Regions from separate parts of the Citrobacter pasteurii genome, predicted to be linked through region 3. Evidence: riboswitches for the same ligand, from Rfam matches in the RefSeq annotation. Region 3 holds a riboswitch; each other region holds the start of a gene.

Evidence for each region. Region 3 has a riboswitch for cobalamin ahead of I6L54_RS11980 (ABC transporter substrate-binding protein). Riboswitches for the same ligand answer to the same signal wherever they lie in the genome.
Region 1: another riboswitch for cobalamin. It lies ahead of btuB (TonB-dependent vitamin B12 receptor BtuB); the one in region 3 lies ahead of I6L54_RS11980 (ABC transporter substrate-binding protein).
Region 2: another riboswitch for cobalamin. It lies ahead of I6L54_RS16180 (cobyrinic acid a,c-diamide synthase CobB); the one in region 3 lies ahead of I6L54_RS11980 (ABC transporter substrate-binding protein).

What each region holds. Positions count from the first base shown of each region.
Region 1 covers NZ_CP077262.1:36,558-41,706, forward strand. The annotation lists gene murI (glutamate racemase) at 335-1,186, opposite strand; gene btuB (TonB-dependent vitamin B12 receptor BtuB) at 1,131-2,969, opposite strand; cobalamin riboswitch at 3,035-3,221, opposite strand; gene trmA (tRNA (uridine(54)-C5)-methyltransferase TrmA) at 3,337-4,437, shown strand; gene I6L54_RS00260 (YijD family membrane protein) at 4,483-4,842, opposite strand; gene fabR (HTH-type transcriptional repressor FabR) at 4,858-5,149, opposite strand, start outside.
Region 2 covers NZ_CP077262.1:3,288,200-3,293,348, forward strand. The annotation lists gene I6L54_RS16170 (cobalt-precorrin-8 methylmutase) at 1-538, opposite strand, end outside; gene cbiB (adenosylcobinamide-phosphate synthase CbiB) at 549-1,508, opposite strand; gene I6L54_RS16180 (cobyrinic acid a,c-diamide synthase CobB) at 1,505-2,884, opposite strand; cobalamin riboswitch at 2,973-3,147, opposite strand; gene pocR (transcriptional regulator PocR) at 3,480-4,391, opposite strand; gene pduF (propanediol diffusion facilitator PduF) at 4,593-5,149, opposite strand, start outside.
Region 3 covers NZ_CP077262.1:2,453,437-2,458,585, forward strand. The annotation lists gene I6L54_RS11965 (pseudoazurin) at 1-220, opposite strand, end outside; gene I6L54_RS11970 (ABC transporter ATP-binding protein) at 239-1,018, opposite strand; gene I6L54_RS11975 (FecCD family ABC transporter permease) at 1,015-2,079, opposite strand; gene I6L54_RS11980 (ABC transporter substrate-binding protein) at 2,145-3,197, opposite strand; cobalamin riboswitch at 3,409-3,638, opposite strand; gene I6L54_RS11985 (GNAT family N-acetyltransferase) at 3,880-4,395, opposite strand; gene dauA (C4-dicarboxylic acid transporter DauA) at 4,504-5,149, opposite strand, start outside.

The DNA.
Region 1 (5,149 bases), 2.4 Mb from region 3:
TGTTCACTCAGAGACTTGGTATTCATTTTTCGTCTTGCGACGTTAAGAATCCGTATCTTCGAGTGCCCACACAGATTGTCTGATAAATTGTTAAAGAGCAGTGCCGCTTCGCTTTTTCTCAGCGGCGCGGGGTGTGCATAATACGCCATCCCGCCACGAAGTCAAGCATTTAATTTCGCTTTCTTCGCCGGAGTTCTCAGTGGAACCCCGCTGACCCGGCGGCTTGCGTGCCGTTGTTCCGTGTCAGTGGAGGCGCATTATAGGGAGTTATTTCAGACTGACAAGGGGAAATTTAAAATAATTTTCCGAGTGCATACTTTTTCACCAAAAAAGACTAAATCGCCAGTTTTTCGAGCGTTTTGAAGCCATAGCGCTGCAACACTGGCAATAGTTGTTCGGCCTCTGTTGTCATTGCCATGCAGAATGCCACATTCTCATCGGCCGATTTTGCATCTGGCGCTTCATGTTCTAATAACCAGGCCGTTCGACGCGCAATCGCGGCACCAGAATCCACCAGTCGCGTCCCTTCCGGGAGGACTTGTAATAGCTCCTCCTGTAATAGAGGGAAATGCGTACATCCGAGTACGACCGTGTCCGGTGGCTCCGACATCCGCAACCACGGGCGCAGAATACGGCGCAGATCTTCCAGCGAGACAGGTTCTCCGTGCAGCTTCGCTTCTGCCAGCTCCACCAACTCAGCGGATCCCAACATCGCTATCTGACACTCGTTAGCAAAGCGCGCAATCAATTCGTGTGTGTACGAGCGTTTCACCGTCGCGCGCGTCGCCAGTAGCCCTACAATACCATTCGCCGTGAGCCGCGCCGCGGGTTTAATCGCAGGCACCACACCGACAACCGGAAAAGCGAACTTTTCACGTAATGCCGGGAGTGACACCGTGCTGGCGGTATTGCATGCGATAACCGCAAGCGCGAGGGGATAGCGTTGCTGAACTGCAGTCACAATCTCAACGACACGCTCAACGATAAACTCTTCGCTTTTCTCACCATAAGGAAAGGCGACGTTATCGAAAGCATATATATAGTGGAGATCCGGCAGAAGATTCCGGATCTCATTGTAGACCGACAACCCACCGACGCCGGAATCAAACACCAGCACGGTGGGACGTGAATCAGAAGGTGTAGCTGCCAGACAAGGTGTATTCCCGTCCTGCAGTTGGGTAGCCATAAACTGTCTCGTAATCTTTATCGAACAGGTTGGCGATTTTACCACGAACTGTCAGCTGTGAGGTGATCGGATATGACACAGCCAGATCCCACAAACTCACACCGCCCATTTTTACCGGTTGATAAGTAACGTAGTCCGTATCGTATCGCGTCCCCAGATATTGATATGTCAGGCCCCAGTCAAAATCATAGACCTGCCAGTCGAGTTGGTATTTCACCTGCTGTTTAGAACGACGAGCCAGTGGCTCGTTGGTAATCGCATTACGCGAATCTACGTAGTCGTAGCTAAGCGTATGCGCCAACGGCCCGGTGTCGAAGTTTGCAGTCGCTTCGATACCTTTAATACGCACTTTGCCTTCGTTGTAGTACTTCTGAGTGTGGGTGTTGTAGTCGATCATGTCATCGATATCGTTGCGATACCCTGACACGCGCCAGTTAACACCTGATGTTAACCCTTCAAACGCCCCTTCCCACTGCTTACTCTCTTCGGGATCAAGGTTTGCATTGCCGTAATAGCCATGCAACTGCCCCAGATTTGGCGCTTTGTAAGATGTGCCATAGGAGGCAATGAAACGATAGCCTTCGATAAACTCCCATCCAGCGCTGGTTTGCCATGTACCATGACGACCAAACTCGGAGTTATCATCACTACGTGCCGCACCTTCGAAGGTGAAGTCACCAAGCTGCTGCAATCCCGTCAAATAGAGGCCAGTATTACGTTGGTCGTAACCGTCCGTAACATACCCAGTGCCTGGCTCCGTAGTTTGCTTTTGCCAGTCCACGCCTGCACCAATGTTACCGTGGCCAACAACTATGCTGTTTGACCACTGAACATTATATTGCTTCATCTCATCCAGCGTGGCCGAGGAATCATAGCGGCCATAGTTCGGATCATAGTTGTAGTCTTTACTGTGGCTGTAGCTCGAAACCAGTTGTGACTGAATAAGCTCGCCATTAAAACGTAACCCAGCGTCCCAGCTCTGGCTATAAAGCTGCCGGGTATCAAGTAGCGCCGAGCCAGGAGAATAATACGAGTCATAATCTGTGCGGTTATCATAACCATAACCACGAACGAACCCGCTCCATGTCTCGGAGAAGTTGTGCTCCAGTGCGCCATACAGCGTCTTGCTTAAGAAACCGTCTTTATCCGGTTGAGCTTGTGCACCAGTGCTACCGTAGGCCACAACATCGAAGCCTTTGGTGTAGGCATAATCGCCCATCAACGTGACACGCGTATTTTCGCCAAGCTGTTGTTGGGTTGCGATATCGTAATTTTGATACCCATTGCTTCCCACGCCGGCAGTCAGTTCCGTCCCTGGTTTTTCGCGCGTAGTAATGATATTCACCACGCCACCAATCGCATCCGAACCATATATAGCGGAACGCGGCCCGCGGATATACTCAATACGTTGCACCAGCGATACCGGGAACTGGCTAAGATCGGCCGAGCCGCTCACCCCCGCTAAATTAAGACGTACACCGTCTATCAACACCAGAACATGGCTGGCGTTAGTGCCACGAATAAAAATAGACGAGTTCTGTCCCATACCGCCGCTTTGTGCAATATCAACACCAGGCAAACGACGCAGTACATCGTTTACCGAGGTAGATTGCCAGCGATCAATGTCCTGACGTGTAACGACGGTGATGGGTGCAAGTACTGCACTTAGGGGCTGCTGAAAACGGTTGGCAGTAACGACGAGAGTATCTGGGCTAGCATCCTGCGCCCAACCAGAAGATGCCGCGACGGAAAGCGCCGTCAACAGCAACGATTTTTTAATCATTGTAAAGCATCCACAATATAAGAAGGATGCCGCAGGTCCCACCGATAGTACGCGATGATGAAAACCAGATGCGACGTTAGCCGGCAGGTCTTCGGGCTTGGAGGCGACTTAAAGAGACGATGACTTCCCGCGGCAAGCCGCAGTGTCTGCACCAGGTGCGCTCATCTCTTACCTTCCTTACCGCTGCGCGTCAGCTCCAGATTTACACTGGATTCCCTTTTAACTCACAGGACCGGAAAACGGATGCTACAGTTTGTTACAACCTGGTGTCCAGACCGCGTATCACATTATCGGAAATCATCAATGACTGGACATCTGTTGAGCAATCCCTACAATCCCCGCGTACTTTTATTTTTCAGGACGCATCATGACCCCCGAACACCTTCCGACAGAACAGTACGACGCCCAGTTAGCTGAGAAAGTAGTGCGTCTGCAGAGCTTAATGACGCCATTTTATGCACAGGCTCCGGAAGTGTTTCGCTCACCGGTCAGCCATTACCGTATGCGCGCCGAATTCCGTCTGTGGCATGACGGTGATGACCTGTACCACATCATGTTCGACAGCCAGACCAAAAGCCGTATTCGCGTCGACAGCTTTCCGGCAGCCAGCGAGCTTATCAACACGCTGATGACGGCAATGATCGACGGCGTTCGCAACAACCACGTCCTGCGCCACAAACTGTTTCAGATTGATTACCTCACAACCCTGAGCGATCAGGCGGTGGTATCGATGCTGTACCATAAAAAGCTGGATGATGAATGGCGTAAGGAAGCCGAAGCGCTGCGAGATGCGCTGCGGGCGCAAAACCTGAATGTGCATCTGATTGGTCGGGCCACCAAAACCAAAATCGAGCTGGACCAGGACTACATTGACGAACGCTTGCCGGTTGCAGGCAAAGAGATTATCTACCGCCAGGTTGAGAACAGTTTTACCCAACCAAATGCCGCAATGAATATCCAGATGCTGGAATGGGCAATTGATGTCACCAGAGGATCAAAAGGCGACCTGCTTGAGCTGTACTGCGGTAATGGCAACTTCTCGTTAGCTCTGGCGCAAAACTTCAACCGCGTACTGGCCACTGAAATCGCCAAACCGTCCGTGGCAGCTGCGCAGTACAACATCGCGGCTAACCATATTGATAATGTACAAATTATCCGCATGGCGGCTGAAGAGTTTACTCAGGCGATGAACGGGGTTCGCGAGTTCAACCGTTTGCAGGGAATCGATCTGAAGAGTTACCAGTGTGAAACCATTTTCGTTGACCCACCGCGCAGCGGTCTGGATAGCGAAACGGAGAAAATGGTGCAGGCGTATCCGCGTATTCTGTATATCTCCTGCAATCCGGAGACATTGTGTAAGAACCTGGAAACGTTAAGCCAGACGCACAATGTTTCACGCCTGGCTCTGTTCGATCAGTTCCCGTATACGCACCATATGGAGTGCGGAGTGTTACTGACCGCAAAATAAGTGATGACCTGGCCGGGGGCGCTTCGCTTGCCCGGCCGACAAAAATTACTCCACAATTTCCTGCTTACGATTACGCACTTTAAAACCGATCCAGAACACCAGAATCACCGACAGTACCGCCGGGAAGAAGTTAGAGCCAATATCCGGGTATTCAGCGCGAACCACGGTGCTGTACAACAGAACACCGAGAATAAAACAGGCGGCAGCCAGGCCCGGCAGCCCCACAGGCATGGTGCGGTTCTGATAGCGTTGATGCAGACAATAAACCGTCAGCACCAGCGAAATAATCGGGAATACTGAGAATGGCACAATGGAGCTAAACAGCGCCGCAAATGTGCCATTGATCGATAAGCCAGCAACCAGCGCCAGCAGCAGCGTACCTTTATCTTGACCTGACTGTTTCATTGCTCGTCCTTCTCGTTACTCGGAGTGGTGCGTCATCTTCTCTTGTTCACGGCGGTACCAGTAAAATGCGCCTTTGGCGATCATGCGCAATTGCAATACCAGCCGCTCTTCCAGCTGTCGACGCTGTTCGGCGCCAACATCCAGTGCTTCTGCCCCGGCGCTGAACACAATGGTTACCATGGCTTCAGCTTGCGCTTCAGTAAACGCACGAGGCATATGGTTTTCGAGTTCCAGATAGTCCGCAAGTTCCGCAATGAAGTGCTGAATTTCACGTGCGACCGCTGCACGAAACGCTGCGGAAGTCCCA
Region 2 (5,149 bases), 830 kb from region 3:
GATGACTTTGTGTCAGGGCGTCCTTCGACTCCGCCGCGCCAACAAATCCTACCGGTACGCCAACCACACCGCTGACAGGTGCATCATGTTCCAGCAGTCGGAACAACGCGGTTGGCGCGTTGCCAAAGACAAACAGTTTTTCGCCCTCTTCCTTCACGGCAATGTCGACTGCAGCCATTGAACGAGTGATCCCCTGTTCTTTTGCTGCCCGCACCACACGTGGGTCGCTGATGTAACAGCGGCATTCGCCACCGAATTTTGCCAACAGGGTTTTGTTGATCCCGGAAAGCGCCATCGTGGTATCGGTATAAATCACGCTCGGGCGACTCAATGCAGCGCAAAACTGTTCCAGCACATCACTGGAAAACCACAGAATGTCCAGCCAGTCGAAATCCGCGGTGGTGTGGATCACCCGCTTGATGATGGCTTCATGCAACGGACTGGCAAACTGATAATCCGGGCGGGTTTCACTGATAATCTCGCCAATGATGTCGAAACTTTTGGCCTCAATTGCTTGAGGTTGCTGGATATAGTGCATTTTGTTGTCCTCAGGCGACACCGAGCCACAGCCAGCGCAGCGCAATAAAAATCGCCAGTGCCAGGGTCGATGCTACCCACATCAATCGAATCGTTTGGGAAATGTCGTCTACAGAAATGTCTCGTTGTTGATCGCCAATCCACGGTTTCTCAACACGCTCGCCGAAGTAGTCATTGGGCCCCCCCAGGCGAATACCTAATGCGCCGGCCACAGCAGCTTCCGACCATGCGCAGTTTGGACTGCTATGGTTGTAGCGATCACGCCAGCCAATCTGCAAAGCGCGTGCGCCGTCCTGGCGGCATAAAAACGCCGCAACACTCAGCAACAACCAGCTCAGTCTTGCCGGAATAAAGTTAGCGACATCGTCCAGACGGGCGCTGACCATGCCGATAGCACGGTACTTTTCATGTTTGTACCCCACCATTGAATCAAGGGTATTCACCGCTTTGTAGGCCATCGCCAGCGGCGCACCGCCCAGTAAGAGGAAGAACAGCGGCGCAATAATGCCGTCAACGGTGTTCTCTGCTACGGTTTCCACTACGCCGCGATTGATCTGCTGTGGCTGTAGTTGCGAGGTATCACGTCCCACAATCCATGACAGCTTTTCCCTACTGGCGGCCAGGTTACCGGCACGTAGCGGACGTTCTACATCCTGCGCGGCGTTTGCCAGGCAGCGCCCGGCCAGCACGGTGAAAATCATCCAGACCTCAACAACCCAACCAAACCAGGGATGAATTGATTGCGCCAGCGCCAGTACCCCCCAGGACACAGCCCAGGTCAGTCCAACCACTACAATCCACATCACCGCGCCACCGATGCGAAGCGCGCGGTCGCTATGGCAATAACGCCGAATGACTCGCTGGACTACGGAGATAAGGTTGCCGATCCAGCGCACCGGATGCGGCCAGTTCTGCGGATCGCCGATGATAAAATCCAGCAGCCAGGCAATGCACCATGCGAGTATCGTCATAGCGCGTTCCTCGCAGCGGCCAGCCAGTGATTGAGCATTTCGGGGCGCTGGGCAAAATGAACGTGCAGATAACTGGCGAAGGTATTTCCTGCCTGCCAGCCGCCAGACCAGACCTGCAGCGTTCTGCCATCACGCACCTTGCGGCAACTCATCACAGCCGGGATGTCTGGGGTAAAATCGGAATAGTGGAATTCATGCCCGCGCAGGACTTCACCAGTCATTGCCAGCAATGTTTGCTGTGTGGCTTGTGCCTCGCAGTAGCCAAACCGGGTCAGCCGTTTGCCCATCTTGCTGTGCCCAGGAATGATATCCGCCATTAGCCAGCAATCGCCGTTGCTGTCCTCCAGCGAGCTACCGAGATACATCAACCCGCCGCACTCTGCATAAATAGCGACGCCACGCTGATGCGCCGTCCGCAACTGTTCAAGCATCGGGATATTTCCGGCCAGCGCTGCTGCATGTAACTCAGGATATCCGCCTCCTAACCAAATCATCTGACAGTCGGGTAAGCAGGTGTCGTGCAATGGGCTAAAACGGACAATATTGAGCCCCGTGCGCTCCAGCAGCGTAATATTGTCCGGATAGTAAAAGTTGAACGCCTCGTCATCAGCAATGGCCAGCGTTAACCCTGCACCAGCATCTGCAGCAGGCAGTGCGGGCCATTCACCGACAGGAAGGTTGTCTAACGTGCTTAAGGCCAGCAGCGCATCGATATCCAGCGTCTGTTCCAGCATCGCGGCAAAATCCTGCCATGGCTGCTGGTTGATAACTGACTCACGAGCGGTAACTAAACCCAGATGACGCTCAGGGAGCGCGACGCCCTCCATGCGGGGAACATAGCCCAACACAGGCACGGAGCAATAACGCTCAATCGCAACTTTGAGTAGCTGGTAATGCGTTTCGCTGTTAACCCGATTAACAATAACGCCGGCGATGTTCAGGGTGGGATCAAAATGCTGAAACCCCATCACCGTGGCAGCTATCGAAGTGGAAACCGCCTTACCATCAACCAGCAAGATGACCGGGCAACCCAACTGTTTCGCCATCGCGGCGGTGCTGCAGTAGTTTGGGTCGGTACCATAGCCGTCATACAACCCCATAACACCTTCGATAACGGCAATATCCGCGTGCTGCATCTGCTCGCAAAATAAAGCATTAAGTGTAGAGGTGGGTAGCATGAAGCTATCAAGATTACGGGAAGCCGTGCCGCACACCGCGGTATGCCAGCCAGTATCAAGATAATCAGGACCGACTTTGCATGGCTGGACGCGTAAACCGCGCTTTTTCATCAGGCTCAACAAGCCCAGCGTCACCGTGGTTTTGCCACAGCCGCTACCGGTACCTGCAAGAACAAATGCGTGAAAACTGGCCGCCATACCCTGATCCTGTTCAGGGTGGTAGGGGTGTATAGATACCCAGTCTCTCGACTGTATGCATCTGCGCAACCCACTTCCCACCGAAGTTGTTGGTAGTCACCGACAGGCAGGTCTTCTGGCTTAGCGTCGTCCTCGCCCGTCCTTCCCAATCTTGCGATCAGTGGTCTATACGGGGTCGTCAGCATCACAGCAGCGGGGGCTGCGGGGGATTCTCACCCCCTTCCCTACCACAAATGTGGCAAACCTGTCAGTTCAGGAGCCGATTTAATTTGGCTCTGTGTCTTGAGGCAAATTCACGACCTCATGACAATAATTCAATTTAATATCTTGCCGGGTACATTCAACCAATGTTATGGCCTCAACCCGTTTATTCATATGTTCATTTTTTGAATGAAAGCGTCATTAAAGAATAAAGAAAGTCTTTCATACAGACACTGTATCTCATCACAAAAATAAAAACTGGTGCAGTTTATCCCTCAAATACTATTATTTTGTTGCGCTACGACAATTTATTGACTGCTGTAGTTATTTTTCATTTTATAATGACTGACATAGCGTACGATATCAAAAATCGGCAATAGCAAATTATTGCTATTTAAGCTGTCTCTTCAGATGAGATGACATTTATTTGCTGACGGAAAGCCTGCGGCGTAACCTGGTACGTTTGACGGAAAACTTTGCAAAAATAACTGGTTTGTGAGAAGCCTAAATTTCGCGCAATACTGGCAATGCTCCAGTCGCTATGACAAAGCAACTCTTTGGCACTCGCCATTCGCTGTTGATTTACCCATGCGTTAAATCCTATCCCCTGATATTTTTTGAACAATTTGCTGAAATAGTAAGGACTGAGATAAACGTGAGAGGCAACATCTTCCAGACGCAGTTCGTCTGATAAATGCGCATCAATATAACGTAAGGCTTTCTTCATTTTACTGTCATGAGGGTTCGGACTACGATTAGCCCGCACCGGCTCTGACTGTTGCGGATTGTCTTTGATCACGACGAAATTCAGTTGTTTTTTAAGACAATTTTCTACAATGAGCTTTAGCAAATCCGCGGAAGCAATAACCCGCGAATAGTCCATTTCCGGTACATTACGAAATTCACTCACCAGTTCGGGATCGGCTTGCCAACGATCGTCCACGTTCAGAATATCCACCAGCCCCACGTCATTGCTTAGGCGCACCTGACCACATAAGACAAACCCAACCAGATGTCCCGCAATGACCAGCGGAATGGAAAAATCGGTAAGTCCGGCATGACAACGATAGATGCAGGGTTGATCGGATTTAGACGCTTCCAGCCCTCCGCAGCGGTCGCTCATACGACAACGGGTGCTGTGTTGAGGATGCTGGCGCATCAACTGGCAAAAAGGGGTGAAATTAAAAAGCTCAGAAATTTCATCACCGTGAATATTGACAACCACAACAGCCAGACTGGTGGCCTGCGCAAAATCCTGTGCGATTTTATTAATGAGTTCTGAGTTCAGGGCACTCGCAGAAATCATGATAAAACCTCTCAGTTAATTTATTGTTATAAATAAAACATATTATTTACATTCATTTTCATCCTGCCATCCTGAGCATTGATGAAAGTCATTAGCGAACATAACAAAAGTCTCCCATTCTTGGGAGACTTTTTCAGCGGTTCAGGAAACCGGATCACGAAAACAGTTTTTGCCTTTCAAAAATAAACTTCTTCCGTGAACCTAGCTCTCATTTTCCTCCAGCTTACACGTATTACACGGTAAATTTTTGCCAATAAAATAACGATAAATTGCTGCGCCCGCGCAGGCGCCGATGATGGGAGCCACAATCGGAACAATGAAGTAAGGGATATCACGCCCCCCGGTCATCGCGACATCTCCCCATCCGGCCATCCATGCAAACAATTTAGGACCAAAATCACGCGCCGGATTCATTGCAAATCCGGTGAGCGGGCCGGTGGATGCGCCGATAACCGCAACCAGAATACCAATCAGCAATGGCGCCAACGGACCTTTAGGAACACCGTTACCGTCGTCAGTCAGCGCCATGATCATCCCCATCAGAATCGAGGTAATCACCACTTCAACCAGCGCAGCCTGCCAGACACTGAGCGCGGCAGCAGGATAAGTACTAAATATGCTGGCAAGCTGCAGGCTTTCAAGACTTCCGCGTACCATCTGGTGGGCGGTTTCGTACTCGATAAACAAACTGCCATACAACAAATAGGCGAGCAGAGCGCCACCAAAGGCACCAGCCACCTGAGCAATGCAGTACGGCA
Region 3 (5,149 bases):
CGGCGGGAGAGAGTTCGGCAATCGACGCGGCATTGTGGCTCTTATGTTTGCGGATAAACTTCACGCTATCACCTGGCTGGATCGCCAGATAGTCCGGCTCATAAACCATCGGGCCGCCTGTACCGCGGTTTTTCATCAGCACTTCGTAGGTTTGTGCAAAAGCCGTCGAGGTGAAGGCTAACAGGCATAAGATTTGTAAACTTTGCTTAACACGTTTCATTGCGGTTCCTTTCGGTGTTTACGCGGGGCGTTGGTAACGGATAAAACAGTTCGCTTCGTCGGGGGCGTGTTCGACAATCGCATCGATCCCAAACCAGCTATTAAGATTTTCACGGGTAAAAATGGCGGCAGGACGCCCCTGCATCGCCAGCTGTCCGGCTTTCATCACCATGATGCGATCGCAGAACATCGCCGCATGATTCAGGTCGTGTAGTGCGGCGATGACGGTGAGTTTTTCACGTTTAACCAGATTGAGCAGGCCAATCTGATGCTGGATATCAAGATGGTTTGTCGGCTCATCCATCAGCAGGACCTGCGGCTGTTGTGCCAGCGCTCTGGCGATGTGCAGACGTTGACGCTCTCCGCCGGAGAAGGTATGCCAGCAGCGATGCTGCATGTTTTGTAGGGAGACTTTCTCCAGCATCGTCTGCACAATATCGTCGTCTTTCCTCGACCACGGTGACAGCAGGCTCAGCCATGGCGTGCGACCAAGCGAAACCGCCTGAATGGCGGTAAGACGCTCGCTGGTTTCAGCCTGTTGTTCAACCAGTGCCACCTTTTGCGCCAGATGGCGGCGTGAATAACGACGAATGTCCTGATGGTTTAGCGTAACGTGCCCGGAAGACGGTTTCAGTAAACCTGCCAGGAGCGAAATCAACGACGTTTTCCCGGAACCATTGGGGCCGATAATGCCGACAAACTCGCCGCGCGAGACCTGAAAAGAGACATCATTGACGATGGCTTTGCCTTTGACTTCCCAGTACAGATGCTGGGCGTTTACCACAGGATTAGCGGTCATTTCCCCGGATTCCCTCGTATCAAAATGATGGCAAATGCAGGTGCGCCGACCAGTGCGGTAATCACGCCGATCGGCAAGACCTGTCCTGGAAGTAAGGTGCGTGAAATAACATCCGCGACGATGAGGAAAATGGCGCCAATAAGTGCGCTGACGGGCAATAGGCGATGGTGCTGATTTCCCACCAGTAATCGCGCAGCATGGGGAATGACCAGTCCGACAAAGCCAATAGCGCCGACGATTGACACCATGATGGCCGTCATCCCTGTCACGGCGGCAATCAGTACGCCACGGGTGCGTTTTACGGGAATGCCCAGCGATGCCGCCGATTCCGCGCCAAACGAGAAAGCATCCAGGTGGCGGGCATAGCAAAAGCAAACGATGATGCCTATCAGCGCAGTAGGGATTGCCAGCACGACATCCGGCCAGCGTACCCCACTGAGATTGCCCAGCAGCCAGAACATGATGCCTCTAGCCTGTTCGGCATTGGCTGAACGCGTAATGATGAGCGAGGTAATGGCATTGAAGAGCTGCGAACTGGCAATCCCGGCGAGAATGATTTGCGTGGTGGCCGAGCCGCTTTTGCCCCTTGCCGCCATCGCCAATAGCGCGACAAACAGAAATGCCGTCAGCGCGCCAATAAACGCGCCAAGCGACATGGAAATGATCCCTGCGCCAAGTCCGGTCAGGGCGATGAGCACCGCGCCCGTTGAGGCTCCGGCAGAAATACCCAGCAGGTAAGGTTCGGCCAGCGCATTGCGCAGCAACGACTGGAGAACCACGCCTGAAACCGCCAGACAGGCTCCGCAGCAGGCGGAAACCAGCGCACGGGTCAGGCGGTAGTTCCAGATAATCCCGGCATCAAGCGCATCCACCGCATACTGTGTATCAAACAAGCGGTTTGCCAGCGTATGGCTGACATGCCGCCACGGGATAACCGTCTCACCGATTGAAATGCCCGCCAGAAGGACGCCGAACATCACCATGCTGACCCACAGCGTGTGGAACAGCGTCCGGCTGGCAAGTTGGCTCATGGCATGACGCGTCCTGCGTAATTCGCTCATTGTTTACGACTTCCCGGAATACGAAAGGGCGCTATGCCCGCATAAGGCATAACGCGCGACGAGAGTTAGTGAGTCGTCTGAGGGTGCGCCAGACCATATTGCACCAGCGCATCGGCGAGTTTTTCCAGCCCGTCAATGGTTCTGATACCCGCGTTCATGGTCTGCACGTCGATCACCGGCAGGTGGTTTTCTTTCACTGCCGGGATCAGGCGGGTAACAGGATCGGACGTGAGGTATTCCATTTTGACTTTCCAGTCATCGGCCGGGAAGCGGCGACGGCCCATCTCGCCGAGGACGATGACCGATGGGTTGGCTTTGGCAATGGTTTCCCAACCTACCGTTGGCCACTCTTCAGCGGAATCAATGACATTTTTCACCCCAAGAGATTGCGCTATCCACGCCGCGGGACCAAATTTCCCGGCGACATAAGGGTCAAGCTGCAGGTCGGCGCTGGAGAACCAAAAGACGGCAGATACGTGGTTGTCCATACCGGCAATCTTAGCTTTCGCGGCGGCTTCACGTGCTTTCAGGCTGGCAATCAGCTCATCGCCTTTGTCCTGTACATCAAAAATTTTCGCCAGGTCGGCAATTTCCTGATAGACCATGGCGATATCAAACATGCTCTTACGCACGCCGTCACCGCCGTCTTCGTTGTCTTTAGCGCAGTCGGCTGGGGCGGTATAAACCGGAACGTGTAATTCGCTAAATTGTTCGTAAGAAGCAACTGTGCCCGCAGGGCCAATCTGCCATTCAAACTGACTGGCCACCAGATCCGGTTTTTTCGCAATAATCCCTTCGAAACTCGGGATGTTTTGCGCAATGACCGCAATCTTGTCATTCGCCGCTTTGTATTGTTCAGGTACCGGGCTAAACCACAGTGATGTCCCAACAACACGATCGGCCAGACCCAGGGAATAGAGGATTTCAGTACTGTTTTGTCCAACGGTAGTCACGCGTTTTGGCGCATGATTAAACGTAATATCCCTACCACAGTTTTTGATCGTTAGTGGATATTCTGTTTTAGCCGCAGAAGCCATATTGCTGGTCAGGAAGAGTGCTGCGCCAGTCAGTGCCAGAAGTGAAAGTTTGCAATAAGCAGAGGTTAATTTTGCGTGCATTAGCGTTGTCCCGTTCATGCCAGAATCTGAACGTCTGGTCATGGTTCATTTCGTTCCATAAATTCGGGACAGGCACATGACGATAGATGACATCTAATCGTGAACTGCGGGCAAGATAATATGAAAATAAAACATATTGTTGCCAATTTGTTCAGAAATTATATTACTCATTCGTCAAATAAATCACCCCATGGACCATCCCGTCCACTCAATGTATACAACCTTGACAGCAGGTCTCCTGGCTCGCGGCAATCTGAATATCGGCCTTCCCATAAATGCGTTCTTTACAGTGACCTGTCGTGGATAATCCACGACACAGTGATATTCAGTTTCCGCTTACAGTTGCGGGGGCAGCTATGGCATAAGATTAAAATAATCCGCACCATATTCCGTTTCAAAATGATAAATAGATTCTGAAATACTGTCGGTGGGGACTTTATCGGTATCGAATAGCTCCGTCAACCGCTTGAATAAGTAGGGTTGATGCCGCTTTTTGTTTTTAATTCAATAAAATCAATTTGTTGCTTTTGTGCTTGTGACATTAATTATGTGGAAAGCACAAAAGTCGATAAACTAAATGAGAATTGTTTGATGTTGATCAATTAATGTTTTCTTTGCCGGGCTGACCACGATTAATAGCGAAATTTACTGTGATATTTAATTATTTGCGCGGCGTCACATTTTATTGATGTTTTTCCATGTGCACGATTTGCTGCTCGCCACCTTCATCAAAATAGACGGTAAAGTGATTTCGCAACCAGAATTGATAGCCACCAGGTAAAAAATGGTGGGTGTGCAGATAGCGTGTTTTATATTGTTGCTGGTCGCAAAATTGTTCCGCCAGCAGAACAAGTTGACTGCCTATGCCTTGCCGACGATATTCCTGTGCGACGTAGCAGCGACAAATTTCCGCGGTTGAGGATAATTGATAGCGTCCACGCAGTGCCGGTATTCGGTCATCGTACTGGCAAACCGCCAGCGTAGCGATAAGTTGCTGTCGGTTATTCCATGCGCCGAGCAACCGATTTCGCGGTTGATGGAGGTAGTGTGAGCGCAGATTTAATACATCTGCATGCGGTTCAGGTGCTGGTCGGTTAGCGTTAAAATAGAGATTTAAATGGTGGATAATAAACGACTGAACGGACGAAATATCATCCTCAGTTATTTCACGGAATATAAATGCAGTATCAGCGTTCATCGTTGCAGATATCATCAGAACAAGGGAAACTGGATAATAGCAACTCAGACGCGTTTACAGAAGAGAAGTGTTACCGGCAAGCCTGCGCAAGCCGGTAACATAGTATGATTAAATATCTGCCAGCGCGGCATCACGGTTCGGGAAGAACGCCAGACGACCAGGAATGGGTTGGATACCCGCGCGCGCCATGGTGCGTAGCGGCTGGAACTCCAGATTACTGATACGCAGCTCACAACCCTCCGGCAGGCGTTTAACAAAACGCTGGAAGGCGTCCAGACCGCCGGCATCCAGCACCGGTACTGCGTCCCACTTCAGCACCACAATGCGTTTGCCTTCAAGGCGAGATTCGAGATCGGTAAAGAGTCCCTCTGCTGCGGCAAAGAAAAGCGGGCCAATAACGCGTAGTACCAGTACATCGTTTGGTACGTCTACGTTGACCGGAGCCAGACGCGTCATGCGTGCAATACGGCGCATAAACAGCAGCGAAGCGAGAACAATACCGACGCTGATGGCGATAACCATATCGAACAGCACCGTCAAAGACATACACATCAGCATGACGATGATGTCGTCTTTTGGCGCGTGGCGCAGCAGATCCACAACTTTATGCGCTTCGCTCATGTTCCATGCCACCATCAGTAGCAGGGCAGCCATCGCCGAAAGGGGTAGCCAGGAGAGCAGCGGTGCCAGAACCAGCAGGGCGAGGATCACCAGAATCGCGTGAATGACCGCAGAAATTGGCGACGTTGCGCCG